One region of the Streptomyces sp. BBFR102 genome, then DNA from elsewhere that is predicted to be linked to it. Evidence: predicted binding sites of a transcription regulator. Region 1 holds the regulator's gene; the other holds the start of a gene.
What was found. Region 1 encodes HspR, which represses chaperone genes until heat shock. Its sites were predicted from a motif close to TTGAGNNNNNNNNNCTCAA; they were not measured.
Positions count from the first base shown of each region.

Region 2: the regulator HspR is predicted to act here: its motif matches at 2,793-2,811, upstream of lon (endopeptidase La).

Region 1 covers NZ_CP195757.1:3,067,732-3,074,082, reverse strand. The annotation lists gene ACSLIC_RS13640 (pyridoxamine 5'-phosphate oxidase family protein) at 65-484, shown strand; gene ACSLIC_RS13635 ((2Fe-2S)-binding protein) at 584-904, opposite strand; gene ACSLIC_RS13630 (hypothetical protein) at 901-1,242, opposite strand; gene ACSLIC_RS13625 (helix-turn-helix transcriptional regulator) at 1,371-2,354, shown strand; gene ACSLIC_RS13620 (heat shock protein transcriptional repressor HspR) at 2,438-2,893, opposite strand; gene dnaJ (molecular chaperone DnaJ) at 2,897-4,087, opposite strand; gene grpE (nucleotide exchange factor GrpE) at 4,166-4,855, opposite strand; gene dnaK (molecular chaperone DnaK) at 4,852-6,351, opposite strand, start outside.
Region 2 covers NZ_CP195757.1:4,243,700-4,250,050, reverse strand. The annotation lists gene ACSLIC_RS19005 (polysaccharide deacetylase family protein) at 1-255, shown strand, start outside; gene lon (endopeptidase La) at 359-2,770, opposite strand; gene argG (argininosuccinate synthase) at 3,258-4,703, opposite strand; gene ACSLIC_RS18990 (RNA polymerase sigma factor) at 4,818-5,447, shown strand; gene ACSLIC_RS18985 (zf-HC2 domain-containing protein) at 5,444-6,322, shown strand; gene ACSLIC_RS18980 (ATP-binding cassette domain-containing protein) at 6,331-6,351, shown strand, end outside.

The DNA.
Region 1 (6,351 bases):
CCGCGCCCGTGGCCGGGGGGCCTCCCCCTCACCGGCGGGCGCCCTGCGGCCGTACGCTGCCGCCATGGCTCTCGACCTCACCGCGCCCCCCGCGGGCTTCCTCGCCTTCTGGCGCGAGAAGCACGTCTGCACCCTCACCACCCTCCGGCCCGACGGCACGGCGCACGTCGTCCCGATCGGCGTGACGTACGACCCGGACGAGCGGCTGGCCCGGATCATCACCGGCGGCGGGACCGCCAAGGTCCGCCACGTCCGCGCCGCCGGCCCCGAAGGCGCCCGGGTCGCCGTCTGCCAGCCGGCCGGCCGCTACTGGTCCACCCTGGAGGGCGTCGCCACGGTCAGCGAGGACCCCGCCCGCATCGCCGACGCCGAACGCCGCTACGCCGTCCGCTACGGCCGCGAGCCCCGGGAGAACCCGGCGCGCGTGGTCATCGAGATCGCGGTGGACCGGGCCATGGGGAACCTGCCGCCGGAACAGGCGTAAGGCGCCACAACGACAGCGACGCCACCGTGTTCAGGTCCACGGTGACGTCGCTGCCGGGGGGAGCGCCTGGGCGATCTGTGACGACGGGGGGATCGCGTCTCAGGCGCTGCGGGGGGTGGCTGAGAGAAGTTCTGTCTCGACCGGCTGGTGGTCGCGCTGGTCGAGGTTGACGAAGACCATGCCGTAGCGGACGGCGCAGCGCACGGGCTGGGGGGCGCCGCGAGGGCGGCGCAGGGCCCGGTAGGCGCGGAACCCTTCCTCCTCGTCCCGGACGACCAGGATCGGCTCGCCGAAGAGCGTCACCGTCAGCGGTTCGTCCTCGTCGGGCACGGCACTCACCAGGTCGATGAAGTGCCATCCGGAGCGGTAGGCCGCGGCCATCTCACGCCGGAAGGAATGGTCGTCCGGAGGCATGCTCATGCCTGGACATCCGTGGGCTGGTCCTCCCAGGTCGGCTCGCCGGCGGGGGCGGTCTCCCAGGTGGGCTCGCCCGCGGGGGCGGTCTCCCAGGTAGGCTCACCGGTCGGAGCCAACTCCCAGGTGGGCTCACTCGCGGGGGCGGCCTCCCAGGTCGGCTCACCGGTCGGGGCGAACTCCCAGGTGGGCTCCGACTGGACCGCCACCGGGTTGCCTTCCCAGGTCGGCTCGGCCAGCACCGAGGAAGCGGGCTCGCTCTCCCAGGTGGGCTCGCCACTGGCGATCGCACCGAAGGCAGCCGCGACCGCGAAAGCGCAAAGTACACGAACCATCTTGCTCATGGACGATCTCCACCTCTTCTAATCATTTCCTCCTCCCCCGTCCACATGACGATCGCTCACCAGGACCGCTCGCACCAGCGGATACAGGCATCATGTTCCTGTAATGCATGACCCTGAGGGGGGCTCAGATGGGGACAGACGACCATATACCGGTGCATCCTCACAGCCGTCGCGAGCTGTGCGAGGCGGGACGCCGGCTCTACGCGGACGCGCTGCGGACCGGCCGGATACCCCGCACGGAGGCGGAGGCGGCGCCCTGCCTCATCGACCTGGCACTGGTGCACGCCGACCCGGACGACCCCGAGTGGCTCCGGCCGCTGCCCCCGACGGTAGCGCTCGGCCATCTCGTGCACCCCATCGAGCAGGAGATCCAGGAACGCCGGCGGGCCGCCATCGGCCTCACCGAGACCTTCGCGCCCTTCCTCGCCATGGCGGCCCAGAACCCGGTGGCGTCCAGCGGCATCACCGTGCTGGAGGGGCTGGGACTCATCAACACCACCCTCGACCGGGTCGTCGCGGAATGCTCCGAGGAACTGCTGACCGTACAGCCGGGCAGCGGCCGTAAGCCGGGCACCATAGCCGAGGGGCTGCGCCGCGTCACGCCCCTGCTGGACCGCCGCGTGAAGATGCGCACCCTGTACCAGCACACCGCACGCCACCATTCGGCCACCATCGCCTACGTGGACCGGGTCGGCTCCGAGGTCGAGGTGCGCACCCTGGAGGAGAGCGTCGACCGGCTCATCGTGGTCGACCGCAAGGTGGCGTTCATCCCCGCCCGCTCCGACCGGCAGGTCGCCCTCCAACTACGCCACCCCGGCCTGGTGGAGTACCTCGTCGGCGTCTTCGACCAGTTCTGGCGGCACGCCGTCCCGTGGGACCAGCAGCCCGTCATCTACCGCCCCGAGCTGGACGGCATCACCGGCATCCAGCGCTCCATCGCCAAACTCCTCGTCGAGGGCCACGTGGACGACGCCATCGCCCGCCGCCTGGGCATGAACGTCCGCACCTGCCGCAGCCACATCGCCAAACTGGCCACCACCCTCGGCAGCGGCAGCCGCACCCAGCTCGGCTACCTCATCGCCCGCTCCGGCCTCCTGGACGAGGACGACTGAGCCCGCCCGCCCCGGGAGGAACGCCGAAGGGGCCGGAAGCAGTACGTACTGCTTCCGGCCCCTTCACGCGGGTGGAGCGGCGGCTACTCGCCGGACGGCCGACCCGGCCGCCAGACCACCAGCGCACTGGTGTGCCGCACGTCCTCGTACGGTACGAGGTCGCGGCGGTAGGAGGCGTGCACCTGGGCCTCGCGCTGCCGCATCTGGGCGGCGGCGCCGTCCACCGCTGTGGAGAGTTCCGCGACGCGCTGCTGGAGCGCGGCCACCTGGTTCTCCAGCTCGATGATCCGCTTGATGCCGGCGAGGTTGATGCCCTCGTTCTGCGACAACTGCTGCACCTGGCGGAGCAGTTCGATGTCGCGCGCCGAGTAGCGGCGGCCTCGCCCGGCCGCGCGGTCGGGCGACACCAGGCCGAGACGGTCGTACTGGCGCAACGTCTGCGGGTGGAGCCCGCTCAGCTGGGCCGCCACCGAAATGACGTACACCGGGGTGTCTTCCGTCAGTTCGTAGGGGTTGCGACGTCGTCCGTCCCGGTCCATGGCCTACGCTCCCTTCGCTGCCTTGAACAGCTCCGCCCGCGGGTCCTCGTCCACGGTGGCCTCGCGGTACGCCTCCAGGGCTTCACGGGCCTCGGAGGACAGGTGCTGGGGAACCGCCACGTCGACGGTGACCAGCAGATCGCCCCGGGTGCCGTCCTTGCGGACCGCGCCCTTGCCCCGGGCACGCATGGTGCGGCCCGCGGGGGTGCCCGGCGGCAGCTTCAGCGTCACCGGGGGCCCGCCCAGGGTGGGTACCCGGATCTCGCCGCCGAGCGCGGCCTCCGTGAGGGTGACCGGCACCGTGACGGTGAGGTTGTCGCCCTTGCGCCCGAAGACCGGGTGCTTGCCGACGTGCACCACCACGTACAGGTCGCCCGCCGGCCCGCCGCGCTCACCAGGACTGCCCTTGCCGCGCAGCCGGATGCGCTGCCCGTCCGAGACGCCGGACGGGATGCGGACCTGCATGGTGCGCGAGGACTTGGCCCGACCGGAACCCTTGCAGACCTCGCACGGGTCCTCGGCGATCAGTCCGCGGCCCTTGCAGTCCACGCACGGATCGGTGAGGGAGAAGCCGCCCCCGCCGCCGCGCGAGACCTGGCCGGTCCCGACGCAGGTCGGGCAGACGCGGGGCGTGCCGTTCTTGTCGCCGGTGCCCGAACACGCCTTGCAGGGGGCCTGGCTGGACATCCTCAGCGGCACCGTCGCGCCGTCGACCGCCTCGGTGAAGCTGAGCGTCACCTCGGACTCGATGTCCTGGCCGCGCCGGGGCTGCGTCCGCGTCCCCGCGCCCGCGCCCCCGCGGTTGAACAGCCCGCCGAAGACGTCCCCGAGGCCGCCGCCGAACCCGCCCTGCCCCTGGCCACCGCCGGGGGCGCCGCCCCCGAAGAGGTCGCCCAGGTCGAAGTTGAAGTTGCCGCCGGAGCCGCCACCACCGGGACCGGGGCGGAAGCCGCCGTTCCCGAAGAGGGAGCGCGCCTCGTCGTACTCCTTGCGCTTCTTGGGGTCGCCGAGGATGTCGTTGGCCTCGGAGATCTCCTTGAAGCGCTCCTCGGCCCTGGCGTTGCCCTTGTTGGCGTCCGGGTGGTTCTCCCGGGCCAGCTTGCGGTACGCCTTCTTGATCTCGGCGTCGGTGGCGTCCTTGGGGACGCCGAGGACCTTGTAGTAGTCCTTCTCGATGTAGTCCTTGGTACTCATCGGCGACGTCCCTCCTTCCACTGCGACGTCACCGCCGCGCGGTCACCGGTGAAGGTGACCGCGGCGGCGGTGAGCGGTTCAGCCCTCCTGCGGGCCACCGTTCTCCTCGTCCGGCTTCGCCCCGTCCTGCTCGGCCTCGGCCTGCTCGGCCTTGGCGTCCGCCTGGGGCTTGGCCTGCTGGGCGCCCGGCTGGGGCTCGGCCACCGCGACCCGGGCGGGCCGGATGGTGCGCTCGCCGATGCGGTACCCCGGCTGGAGGACCGCGACGCACGTCGTCTCCGTGACGTCGGGCGCGTAGCTGTGCATCAGGGCCTCGTGGATGGTCGGGTCGAAGGGCTCGCCCTCCTTGCCGAACTGGACCAGGCCCAGCTTGGCGGTGACCGTCTCCACCGACTCGGCTACCGACTTGAAGCCGCCGACCAGCTCGCCGTGGTCACGGGCGCGGCCGATGTCGTCGAGGACCGGCAGCATCTCGGCCAGCATGCCCGCGATCGCCACCTCCTTGACGGCGGCCCGGTCCCGCTCGACCCGGCGCCGGTAGTTCTGGTACTCGGCCTGGAGCCGCTGGAGGTCGGCGGTGCGCTCGGCGAGAGCCGTGCGCACCTGGTCCAGCTGGGCCGTCAGACCGTCCGTGGCGTCGGTGCCCGCGCCCGCCGGACCCGCCTCCGAGGAGGCGGGCCCGGCGGTCTCGGCCGCGTCGTCCGAGGAGGCACCGGGGGTGACGTCAGCGTCCTGCTGCTCGTCGGATCCGGGGGTCTCCTCGGTCACGCCGCACCGCCCTTGCGCTTGTCGTTGTCGTCGTCGACGATCTCGGCGTCGACCACGTCGTCGTCACCCTGCTGGGCCTGCTCGCCGCCCTGGGCACCCTGGGCGCCGGCCTCGCCGCCCGCGGCCTGGGCGTCGGCGTACATGGCCTGGCCGAGCTTCTGCGAGACGGCCGCGACCTTCTCGGTGGCCGTGCGGATCTCGGCGGAGTCGTCGCCCTTGAGCTTCTCCTTCAGCTCGGCGACGGCCTCCTCGACCTCCGTCTTGACCTCAGCGGGGACCTTGTCCTCGTTGTCCTTGAGGAACTTCTCGGTCTGGTACGCGAGCTGCTCGCCCTGGTTGCGGGACTCGGCGGCCTCGCGGCGCTTGTGGTCCTCCTCCGCGTACTTCTCGGCCTCCTCGCGCATGCGGTTGACCTCGTCCTTCGGCAGCGAGGAGCCGCCGGTGACGGTCATCTTCTGCTCCTTGCCCGTGCCCAGGTCCTTCGCGGTCACGTGCATGATGCCGTTGGCGTCGATGTCGAAGGAGACCTCGATCTGCGGGACGCCGCGCGGGGCCGGCGGCAGACCCGTCAGCTCGAACATCCCGAGCTTCTTGTTGTACGCCGCGATCTCGCGCTCGCCCTGGTAGACCTGGATCTGCACGGAGGGCTGGTTGTCCTCGGCGGTGGTGAAGATCTCGGACCGCTTGGTCGGGATCGTCGTGTTCCGCTCGATGAGCTTGGTCATGATGCCGCCCTTGGTCTCGATACCGAGGGACAGCGGGGTGACGTCGAGGAGCAGGACGTCCTTGACCTCGCCCTTGAGGACACCGGCCTGGAGCGAGGCGCCGATGGCGACGACCTCGTCCGGGTTGACGCCCTTGTTGGCCTCCTTGCCGCCGGTCATCTCCTTGACCAGCTCGGCGACGGCCGGCATGCGGGTGGAGCCACCGACGAGAACGACGTGGTCGATCTCGGAGAGCTGGATGCCCGCGTCCTTGATGACGTTGTGGAACGGCGTCTTGCAGCGCTCCAGCAGGTCGGAGGTGAGCTGCTGGAACTGGGCGCGGGTGAGCTTCTCGTCCAGGTGCAGCGGGCCCTCGGCGGAGGCCGTGATGTAGGGCAGGTTGATCGAGGTCTCGGTGGACGAGGACAGCTCGATCTTGGCCTTCTCGGCGGCCTCGCGCAGGCGCTGGAGGGCCATCTTGTCCTTGGCCAGGTCCACACCGTGGCCGGAGTGGAACTGCTTGACCAGGTAGTCGACGACGCGCTGGTCCCAGTCGTCGCCACCGAGGTTGTTGTCGCCGTTGGTGGCCTTCACCTCGACGACGCCGTCGCCGATCTCCAGGAGGGACACGTCGAAGGTGCCGCCACCGAGGTCGAAGACGAGGATCGTCTGGTCGTCCTTGTCGAGGCCGTACGCCAGGGCGGCGGCGGTGGGCTCGTTGACGATGCGCAGGACGTTCAGGCCCGCGATCTCGCCGGCCTCCTTGGTGGCCTGGCGCTCCGAGTCGTTGAA
Region 2 (6,351 bases), 1.2 Mb from region 1:
CTGGGGCTCTCCCAGGTGCTCTGGTCCACCACGGCGAAGGACTACTCGACGAACGACTCCGCGCTGATCACCGAGCGCACCCTGGACCAGGCGGGCCGGGACGGCATCATCCTGCTGCACGACATCTACAAGGGGACGGTCCCGGCGGTGCCCGGCATCATCCACGCGCTGAAGGAGGACGGGTACACCTTCGTCACCGTCCCGCAGCTCATGGCCCCGGCGAAGCCGGAGCCGGGGACGATCTACCGCCCCTGAGCCGTCCGGCGCCGGGCGGGGCGTCCTGCGGTACGGCGGAGCCCGGGCCGGTCCCCCGGTAGGGACCCGGCCCGGGCTCGGGACGGTGGCGCGGGGCGGCGGCTCAGGCGGCGGCCGGGACCGCCACGCCGGCCGGGGCCAGGGCGATCTCCAGCACCTGGCGGACGTCGCTCACCGGGTGGACGTCGAGCCCTTGCAGGATCTCGGCGGGGACGTCGTCCAGGTCGGCCTCGTTCCGCTTGGGGATGACCACCGTGGTGATCCCCGCCCGGTGCGCCGCCAGCAGCTTCTGCTTGACGCCGCCGATCGGCAGCACCCGCCCGGTCAGCGAGACCTCGCCGGTCATCGCCACATCGGTGCGGACCAGCCGCCCGGAGAGGAGCGAGGCGAGGGCGGTGGTCATGGTGACACCCGCGCTCGGCCCGTCCTTCGGGACCGCCCCGGCCGGGAAGTGGATGTGCGTGCCCCGGTCCTTGAGGTCGGCGACGGGCAGCTCCAGTTCGGCGCCGTGCGACCGGAGGAAGCTCAGCGCGATCTGCGCCGACTCCTTCATGACGTCACCGAGCTGACCGGTCAGGGTCAGGCCGGACGCCCCGGTCTCCGGGTCGGCCAGCGACGCCTCGACGTAGAGCACGTCGCCGCCCGCGCCGGTGACCGCCAGTCCGGTGGCCACGCCCGGCACCGAGGTGCGGCGCTCGGACGGGTCCTGGGCGGACTCGGGCACGTGGTGCGGCCGACCGATCAGACCGCGCAGGTCGGCGTCGGTCACGGTGAACGGAAGCTCCCGCTCGCCCAGTTCGTGCTGGGCCGCGACCTTGCGCAGCAGCCTCGCCACGGAACGCTCCAGGTTCCGCACACCGGCCTCGCGGGTGTACTCCCCGGCGAGCCTGCGCAGCGCGGAGTCGGCCAGTTCGACCTCGCCGGGCTCCAGACCGGCCCGCTCCAGCTGGCGCGGGAGCAGGTGGTCGCGGGCGATGACGACCTTCTCGTCCTCGGTGTAGCCGTCGAGGCGGACCAGTTCCATCCGGTCGAGCAGGGCCTCGGGGATGGCTTCCAGGACGTTGGCGGTGGCAAGGAAGACGACGTCGCTGAGGTCGAGTTCGACCTCCAGGTAGTGGTCGCGGAAGGTGTGGTTCTGCGCCGGGTCGAGGACCTCCAGCAGCGCCGCCGCCGGGTCGCCCCGGAAGTCGGAGCCGACCTTGTCGATCTCGTCGAGCAGGACCACCGGGTTCATCGATCCGGCCTCCTTGACCGCCCGGACGATGCGGCCGGGCAGCGCGCCGACGTAGGTCCGCCGGTGGCCCCGGATCTCCGCCTCGTCGCGGACGCCGCCGAGGGCGACGCGGACGAACTCGCGGCCCATCGCGTGGGCGACGCTCTCACCGAGGGAGGTCTTGCCGACGCCGGGCGGGCCGACGAGGGCCAGCACGGCACCGCCGCGCCGTCCGCCGACGACGCCGAGGCCCCGGTCGGCGCGGCGCTTGCGCACCGCGAGGTACTCGGTGATGCGCTCCTTCACGTCCTCCAGGCCCGCGTGCTCGGCGTCGAGCACGGCCCGCGCGCCGGGGATGTCGTAGGCGTCCTCGGTCCGCTCGGTCCAGGGGAGTTCCAGGACGGTGTCGAGCCAGGTCCGTATCCAGGAGCCCTCGGGGCTCTGGTCGGAGGCCCGCTCCAGCTTGTCGACCTCCTTGAGGGCGGCCTCGCGGACCTTCTCGGGGAGGTCGGCGGCCTCGACGCGGGCGCGGTAGTCGTCGCTCTCGTCCTCGCCGTCCTCGCCGTTCAGCTCGCGCAGCTCCTTGCGGACCGCGTCGAGCTGGCGGCGGAGCAGGAACTCGCGCTGCTGCTTGTCGACGCCCTCCTGGACGTCCTTGGCGATGGTCTCGGCGACGTCCTGCTCGGCGAGGTGCTCGCTGAGGTGCTCGGTGGCGAGCTTCAGCCGGGCCACGGGGTCGCCGGTCTCCAGCAACTCCACCTTCTGCGCGGTGGTCAGGAAGGGGGAGTACCCGGAGTTGTCCGCGAGGGCTCCCGGGGTGTCGATCTGCTGGATGCGGTCGACCACCTGCCAGGCGCCGCGCTTCTGCAGCCAGGAGGCGGCCAGCGCCTTGTACGCCGTCATCAGCTCGGCCACCGAGCCGGGCAGCGGCGAGGGCGCCGTCTCCTCGACGGGGCTCCCCTCGACCCAGAGCGCGGCGCCGGGCCCGGTGGTACCGGCCCCGATCCGCACCCGGTTGCGGCCGCGCACCAGCGCTCCGGGGTCGCCGTCGGACAGCCGTCCGACCTGTTCCACGGTGGCGAGGACGCCGACCGCCGCGTACGTGCCGTCCACCCGTGGGACGAGCAGCACCTGCGGCTTGCCGCCACCGGGTCCGGCCGCGGCCTGCGCGGCTTCGACGGCGGCCCGCACATCGGTTTCGTTGAGGTCCAGTGGCACGACCATCCCGGGCAGCACCACTTCGTCATCGAGCGGCAGCACCGGAAGAGTCAGCGGTGTGTTGGCCTGGGACTCAGCAGCCATGATCTCCCCTTCGGCAGTCAAGTTGAGCTATACCGACTCAATGCTTCTGCGTCTCCAGGTGTTCCCCGGGACTGTTCGCTGTGAGCGAACCGGTGGCGGACCGGCCGTGGGGCTTCGCGAACGCACCCGGCCCCGGACTCCGGCTCTCGCCCTGGGCAACACCCCGCAGGCGCTGCGGATTCCTGGCGGGACGGCTCGCTCCGGATCGCGGGACGTACGGATGGGGGCCGGGCTGAGCCGCTGTCAGACGGGAGGGGCGGCCACGCCCGGGGGCGATGGAGCGGCGGGCGCCACCGGCCGCGGGCGCGGCCCGGGGCCCGCCACCGACGGGCGGCGGCTCCACGAGTCGCCGAGTGGACGGCGGTTCGGCCCACAGCCGCGCCGGACCGCGGCCGGGCGGATCGCCCCGGGCGAGCGCGCCGCCGACGCGCGACGGCGGGCCCGGCCGTGATGGCCGGGCCCGCCGTGCGGGGCGTACGGAGCGGAGTCAGTCGGTGCCGGACTCGATGGCGGCGCGGTCGAGCGCCGTCTCCTCCTCGGTGGTCTCGCCGCGCGAGGCGATGGCCTCGGCGCCGCCCCGGTCCATGGCGCCGATCAGGCCGGTCGAGGCCGCCTGGGCGGCGCCGATCGTCGGGTGCTCGGTGCCGACGATGCCGATGCCGGCGTACTGCTCCAGGCGGGCGCGGGAGTCGGCGATGTCGAGGTTGCGCATGGTCAGCTGGCCGATGCGGTCGACCGGGCCGAAGGCGGAGTCCTCGGTGCGCTCCATGGAGAGCTTGTCCGGGTGGTAGCTGAGGGCGGGGCCCTGGGTGTCGAGGATCGAGTAGTCCTCGCCGCGCCGCAGCCGCACGGTGACCTCACCGGTGATCGCGGAGCCGACCCAGCGCTGGAGCGACTCGCGGATCATCAGCGCCTGCGGGTCCAGCCAGCGGCCCTCGTAGAGCAGCCGGCCGAGGCGGCGGCCCTCGTTGTGGTAGGCGGCGACCGTGTCCTCGTTGTGGATGGCGTTGACGAGGCGCTCGTAGGCGAGGTGCAGCAGCGCCATGGCGGGGGCCTCGTAGATGCCGCGGCTCTTGGCCTCGATGACGCGGTTCTCGATCTGGTCGGACATGCCGAGCCCGTGGCGTCCGCCGATGGCGTTGGCCTCCATGACGAGGTCGACGGCGGAGGCGAACTCCTTGCCGTTGATGGTGACCGGGCGGCCCTGCTCGAAGCCGATGGTCACGTCCTCGGTGTCGATCCGCACCGACGGGTCCCAGAACTTGACGCCCATGATCGGGTCGACCGTCTCGATCCCGGTGTCCAGGTGCTCCAGGGTCTTCGCCTCGTGGGTGGCGCCCCAGATGTTGGCGTCGGTGGAGTACGCCTTCTCGGTCGAGTCCCGGTAGGGCAGCTCGTGGGCGAGCAGCCACTCGGACATCTCCTTGCGGCCGCCCAGCTCGGAGACGAAGTCCGCGTCGAGCCAGGGCTTGTAGATCCGCAGGTGGGGGTTGGCGAGCAGGCCGTAGCGGTAGAACCGCTCGATGTCGTTGCCCTTGAAGGTGGAGCCGTCGCCCCAGATCTGCACCCCGTCCTCCAGCATCGCCCGCACCAGCAGCGTGCCGGTGACGGCGCGGCCCAGCGGCGTGGTGTTGAAGTACGGGCGCCCGCCCGAGCGGATGTGGAAGGCGCCGCAGGCCAGCGCCGCCAGCCCTTCCTCGACCAGCGCGGCCCGGCAGTCGACGAGACGGGTGATCTCGGCGCCGTAGGCGGTGGCCCGGCCGGGCACGGAGGCGATGTCGGGCTCGTCGTACTGGCCGATGTCGGCGGTGTACGTGCAGGGGACCGCGCCCTTGTCACGCATCCAGGCGACGGCGACCGAGGTGTCGAGCCCGCCGGAGAAGGCGATGCCGACGCGCTCGCCGGTGGGGAGGGAGGTCAGGACTTTGGACATAGCAAGAGTATGCAACGGAACGCATGCTCATGCAACGTCGGCAGGTCGGGGGCTCGTGCGAACCCGCACGCGTACCTGTGAACCGTTCGCGCCCCGCCCGTCGATAGAGGGGACGTGAGACTGTTCCGCCCCGTGGGGGCACCGGAGGAGAACGACGCGGCCCTGCTGCGCGCCGTCGCCGCGGGCGACCCGGCGGCCCTGGCCCGGCTCTACGACCGGCACGCCGGCTGGCTCCAGGTACGGCTGACCCGGCGCTGCGCGGACCCCGAGACGGTCCGCGAGGTCCTCCAGGACACCTTCGTGACCGTGTGGCGCTCGGCCGGGGCGCACCGGGGCGGCGAGGCCGGCGGCTGGCTGTGGACCATCGCGGCCCGGCGGCTCGTGGACGCGTTGCGGGTACGCGAACGCGCCGAGCGGTACACGCCCGCCCCCGCGCCGCCCGCGCCCTCGGCCGAGGACCGCGTCCTGGACGGCCTGGAGTACGGCGACGTCGGCACCGCCCTCGGTCGGCTCGGCCCCGAACTGCGGGACGTACTGCGCGCCACCGTCGTCGACGGGCTGACCACCCGGGAGGCCGCCACCCTGCTCGGCGTCCCCGAGGGCACCGTCAAGTCCCGGGCCCTGCGCGCCCGCAAGGAGCTACGGGCCGCCCTCGCCCGGATCGCCGGGGAACCCGGTGCCCCGCCGCCCCCGGCCACCACTCCCCCTTCTCCGCTGCGCCACCCTCTGGGAGACCCCGCATGACCGCGCACCGCACGGGCCCGTCCCGGCGCCACCTGGACGCCGCCACGGCCGCCCGCTACGCCTCGGGGGAGATCCCCGAGCCCGACTCCTGGCAGGTCGAACGCCATCTGGAGGGCTGCGGCACCTGCGCCGGCCGGGTCTCCGCCGCCGCCCGCTCGGGCTCGGCGGGCCCGTCGCTGGCGGCGGTGCGCTCGGCACTGCTGGCCGAGGTGGCGGGGTCCGCCCCCGCCCCGGTGCGGGCGTTCGGCCGGTGGCGGCGGCTGCGCTGGGCCGCCGGGCCCGCCGTGCGCGGCCCCTGGCTGCCGGCGGTCGCCGGGGTCTGCCTGGTGGCGCTGGCCCTGGCGCACGGCGGGGCACTCCCCGGGGCGCGCCCGGCCCTGCTGCTGCTGGCGCCGCTGCTGCCGCTCGCCGGGGTGGCCCTGTCGTACGGCCGGCACACCGATCCGCTGCACGAGTTGGCGGCGGTCTCGCCCGGGGGCGGTCTGCGGCTGCTGCTGGTGCGCGGCGCCGCCGTGCTGGCCCTGTGCGTACCGGTGCTGACGGTGGCCGGGGCGCTGCTGCCGGCGGTGGAGGGCGGGCCGGGACCGGCCGCGTGGCTGCTCCCGGCGCTGGCGCTGGTCCTCGGCACGCTGGCCCTCGGCTCGTACCTGGGGTGCCGGAGCGCGGCGGCGGTGGTCGGCGGCCTGTGGGCGCTCGGGGTGCTCGCCCCGGTGACGGTCCGGTACGGCGCCCTCCCGGCGGAACTCCTCGCCCGCGCCCTCACTCCCTGGTTCTCCTCCCCCGCCGCGCAGGCCGGCTGGGCGGGCGCGGCCGTGTGCTCGGCCGCGCTGCTCGCCGTGCGCCGCCATTCCTTCGACCGACCGGAGTTCTCGTGACCACGACCATGACCACGATCAGGGTGGAC